Regions from separate parts of the Methylobacterium sp. CM6247 genome, predicted to be linked through region 1. Evidence: predicted binding sites of a transcription regulator. Region 1 holds the regulator's gene; the other holds the start of a gene.
The links. Region 1 encodes LexA, which represses DNA repair genes until DNA is damaged. Its sites were predicted from a motif close to TGTTCNNNNTGTGTTCNG; they were not measured.
Positions count from the first base shown of each region.

Region 1 (2,200 bases):
CGGAAGCCAACATTCGCTTCCACCAGAAGATCATTTCGCTCGGCCAGTGCGACGTGATCAAAGACATCACCAGCAACCTGCTGATGCATGTCCGCGGTATTCGCAACACCGCGCTGCGTCAGGGGGAACGCGCGGCCAACTCGATCAAGGAACACGTGGCGATCATCAAGGCATTGGAAGCGCGCGATGCAGATCTGGCGGAACGCCTCGTGCGCGAGCACGGCCTCGGCCTCGCCAGCCATGTCGAGAAATATGGTGACTATCTCGACTGATCGACGCTGCCGCCAGAGTACCCGCCATATCGCATGGCTCCCCGGCCGTCGGTGACCGACTAAGTCATCGGCGGGGACTGGGCGCGCGGCTCCGCCGGACACCGCGAAGGCCCGCCATACAGTGGCGGGGTAAGCCCCCGCGGCACGAAGCCCCATCGGATGATTGAAGGGCCCGGCGGGTGATACCGGCGGACGCCAAGCCGGCCCGCGGTAAGGCCGCTTGAGCGGAACATTGCACCTCAGGAACAAACTCTACCACCGGGTTAACGGAACCCTTGCAGAACACTTGCGGAACGTCTACCGTGTTCGTGTTTTGTTTCAGCGGCGTTAGTCGCGGCCATTGGCTTCAGTGGAAGAGTGATCTGTATGTTGACGCGTAAGCAGCTGGATCTTCTCCAATTCATCCAACAACGGATGCAGGAGAGTGGTGTCCCGCCCTCCTTCGACGAGATGAAGGACGCCCTCGATCTCAAATCGAAGTCGGGGATCCACCGGTTGATCACGGCCCTCGAAGAGCGCGGATTTCTGCGTCGTTTGCCGAATCGCGCCAGGGCGATCGAAGTGATCCGGATGCCTGAGAGCCTGACCGGTGCACCGGCGTCGAAGCCCGCTCCCGCCGGTGAAGTTCGCCGCTTCACGCCGAGCGTCGTCGAAGGCGGTCGGTCCAAGGCGATGCCGTCCCTGCGCCAGCCAACGACCCAGGCCCAGGACGAGAGCGGAAGGTCGATCACAATCCCGGTCATGGGACGGATCGCGGCCGGCACGCCGATCTCCGCCATACAGAACCAGAGCCATTCCGTGACGCTATCACCGGACTTCCTGGCCGGCGGCGAACATTACGCGCTGGAGGTCCGTGGCGATTCGATGATCGAAGCGGGTATCCTCGATGGTGATCTTGTCGTGATCAAGAAGCAGGACACTGCGAATACGGGCGACATCATCGTTGCCCTCATTGACGATGAAGAGGCCACATTGAAGCGCCTGCGTCGCCGCGGTTCCTCCATCGCTCTGGAAGCGGCAAACCCAGCCTACGAGACGAGGGTTCTGGGTCCGGATCGTGTTCAGATCCAGGGGCGGCTCGTCAGCCTGGTCCGTCGTTACTGAAGCCCGTCCGACTGCGTTTCGGATGACGGATCGCCGTCGTCGCCCTCGGGTTCTATGGGTTTCGGACTTGGTCCCGATTCCTTCGGAGGCGAAGGGGACGGCGTGACGACAGCGACCGCCCGCCGCCATGGCGGACGAGAATGAGGTTGGTGGGCGGACGTGACCTGCGGTCCTTCAGGGCCGAAACGGATGGCGGTGGCGCCGCGTAGGGCTAGGTATGCGCGATCGATGACGAAGCCGGCCCGGCAGTCTTTGGGAGCGTCACGGCGGGCGATGATCACACTCGCCCGTTCGCAATCCTCCGCGAAGGCCCGCTTGTCCTTGACGAGGGCGACGATCCGACCCGGTCCTAACTCGACGACGCATCCGACGGTATCGCATCGGCTTCTCGGCGAGGCTGCGACGGCGGCGACTTTCCGCGAATCGCCATCCGCCTTGAGCCATTGTTCGAGGACGAAGGCCGGCGGGCTGCCGAGAATGCTCAATCGGCCGTCCCCGTCGCGGAAGGCTGCACCGCCACCCTCACGGTCGATGTAGACGTCGTAACGCGGCGGCATGGTAGCGAGCACGACACCGAGAGCGGCCGGAGCAAGGCCGATCCAGCGTAAGCTCGAGACGGGAAGTGTCAGCAGGAGCAGGGCGAGAGCAAGCAGGCAGAGTGCCGTGCTGCCATAGGCCGGGACGACGAGCGTGGCGTGTCCGAACCCGCTGATCCAGCCGGAGATCGTGAGCATCCCGCGTACGGCGAGCCCCATCGCCCACCAGACCGGCTGGTCCAGTGCGAAGGGATAGGCGAGGATCCCAAGAACCGCCGCCGGCATCAC
Region 1 is NZ_JBTXKX010000003.1:5,259,431-5,261,630, forward strand. Features, by position in the region: gene ACYQOP_RS25940 (GntR family transcriptional regulator) at 1-272, shown strand, start outside; gene lexA (transcriptional repressor LexA) at 639-1,376, shown strand; gene ACYQOP_RS25950 (ComEC/Rec2 family competence protein) at 1,370-2,200, opposite strand, start outside.

Region 2 (2,200 bases), 4.7 Mb from region 1:
TCCGAATCCCAGGCGCCCGACACAGTCACCTTCTCGCCGGCCACGTCTTCGGTGCGCAGGGTCTTGCCGAGGCGGCCTTCGTTCTTGGCGATGAGCCCGGATGCGGCGGAGAGAATATGACCGGTGGAGCGGTAGTTGCGCTCGAGCCGCACCACGGCCGCACCGGGGAAATCGTGTTCGAAGCGCAGGATGTTGTCGACCTCCGCCCCGCGCCAGCCATAGATCGACTGGTCGTCGTCGCCCACGCAGGCGACGTTGCGGTGCCCCTGCGCCAGCAGGCGCAGCCAGAGATACTGGGCGACGTTGGTGTCCTGGTACTCGTCGACCAGGATGTAGCGGAAGCGCTGCTGGTAATTCGCCAGCACGTCCGGGTTCTCGCGCCACAGCTTGAGGCAGAGCAGCAGCAAGTCGCCGAAATCGGCGGCGTTCAACGTCAGGAGCCGGGCCTGATAGGCGGTGTAGAGCGCGCCGCCCTTGCCGAAGGCGAAGGCCCCCGCCTCGCCGGGGGGGACCTGCTCCGGCAGGAGGCCGCGGTTCTTCCACCCGTCGATGGCCGAGGACAGGGCGCGGGCGGGCCAGCGCTTCTCGTCGATGTTCTGGTCGACGATGACCTGCTTCATCAGGCGCAGCTGGTCGTCCATCCCCAGGATGGTGAAATCCGATTTCAGCCCCACCATCTCGGCGTGCCGGCGCAGGATCTTGGTGCCGATGGAATGGAAGGTGCCGAGCCAGGGCATCCCCTCGCCGGCCGGGCCGATGAGGGCACCGATCCGGTGCTTCATCTCGCGGGCGGCCTTGTTGGTGAAGGTCACCGACAGGATGTCGTAAGGCCGCGCCTTGCCGGTCGAGACCAGATGGGCGATTCGCGTGGTGAGCACCCGCGTCTTGCCGGTGCCTGCACCAGCGAGGACGAGGACCGGCCCTTCCGTCGTCTCGACTGCGCGGCGCTGCTCGGGATTCAGCCCTTCGAGATAAGGCGAACCCTGTGGCCTGAGGGAGGCCATGGCGCGCGCGGCGATAGAGGTCTGCGCGGCCTCGGCCGCCACGCCGGAGGCCGGCGCCGGCACAGGGGCCGTCGTCGCGTCGGGATGCTGTTTCATGTTGCTTCCCTGGACCAAAACGCGAACGACGTCGAGGGTTGGGACAAAAGGTCGGCCCCAGATGGGTAGCCGGGAGGGGAACCACGGTTTCCTCTCGGGCGTCGTCTCACCATACCGTGAACATCATCACCAGAGGACGTTCCATGCGTACCGCTCTATCCGCCATCTCGATGCTGACCGTTGTCGCCGGCCTTGGCCTATCCCCCGCCCTGGCCCAGTCACCCGGCACGCGATCGCTGAACGAAACCAACGACCGACTCGCGACCCAAAGCGAGATTCGCGGCGTCCGGCATCAGCAGCAATTCGAGAACAATCAGATCCGCATGCAGATGCAGCGCAACGAAGTCACCCGTCCGGCCCCGATCGGCTCGGGACTGACGCCGCGTCGCTGACCAGATCGGCTCCGGAGGGCATGCCCGGCAGCTGTTGACCGCGAGAAACGCCTCTGGCGCGGAACCGGTCACCTTGTGCTATGCCGCACAGGGTGGGGGCACGACCGGGCATGACGTCCGGTGAGACGAAGTGCCCGCCCCATGGCAGTCCCGGAGACCGGGCCGGAGCGAGGCGGAAACCAAGACGGTGCGAGACATCCTGACCGCGCTGGCGGGCGCCGTCATCCTGATCCTCGTCGCGGCCCTGGCGGTCCCGCCCCTCGTGGCTTGGGAGAGCTACCGCACATTGGTGGACCGGACGATCGGCAGGTCGCTCGGTCTCGACGCGCGGACCGAAGGACGGATCGCCGTCAGGCTTCTCCCCTCGCCGCAACTGAGCGTCGATCGGCTGCGCATCGGCGGACAGGTCGACAAGCCGGCGTTGGACCTTTCGCTCGTCAAGGCCGAAATCGGTCTCACGCCGCTGCTGACGGGGGAGGTCCGCTTCACCGAGACGCGGATCGGGCGAGCGGAAATCAAGCTCCCGATCAGCGACGACGACGCGATCCGCCTTCCCGCCGATCTCTATCAGACGCTCGCCGATCAGGATCTCGCCATTGAGGACCTGTCCATCGGACAAGTCATCCTCACGACCGTCGTCCCGCAGAGCGGCCGCACCGATCAGGTGCGGGCCGAGACCGTGCATCTCTCGGCGCCCCGGCTTCTGGG
Region 2 is NZ_JBTXKX010000003.1:512,340-514,539, forward strand. Features, by position in the region: gene ACYQOP_RS03265 (ATP-dependent helicase) at 1-1,100, opposite strand, end outside; gene ACYQOP_RS03270 (hypothetical protein) at 1,217-1,492, shown strand; gene ACYQOP_RS03275 (AsmA family protein) at 1,680-2,200, shown strand, end outside.
Region 2: a site for LexA is predicted at 1,111-1,128, ahead of ACYQOP_RS03265 (ATP-dependent helicase). Genes of this name have one in related genera too.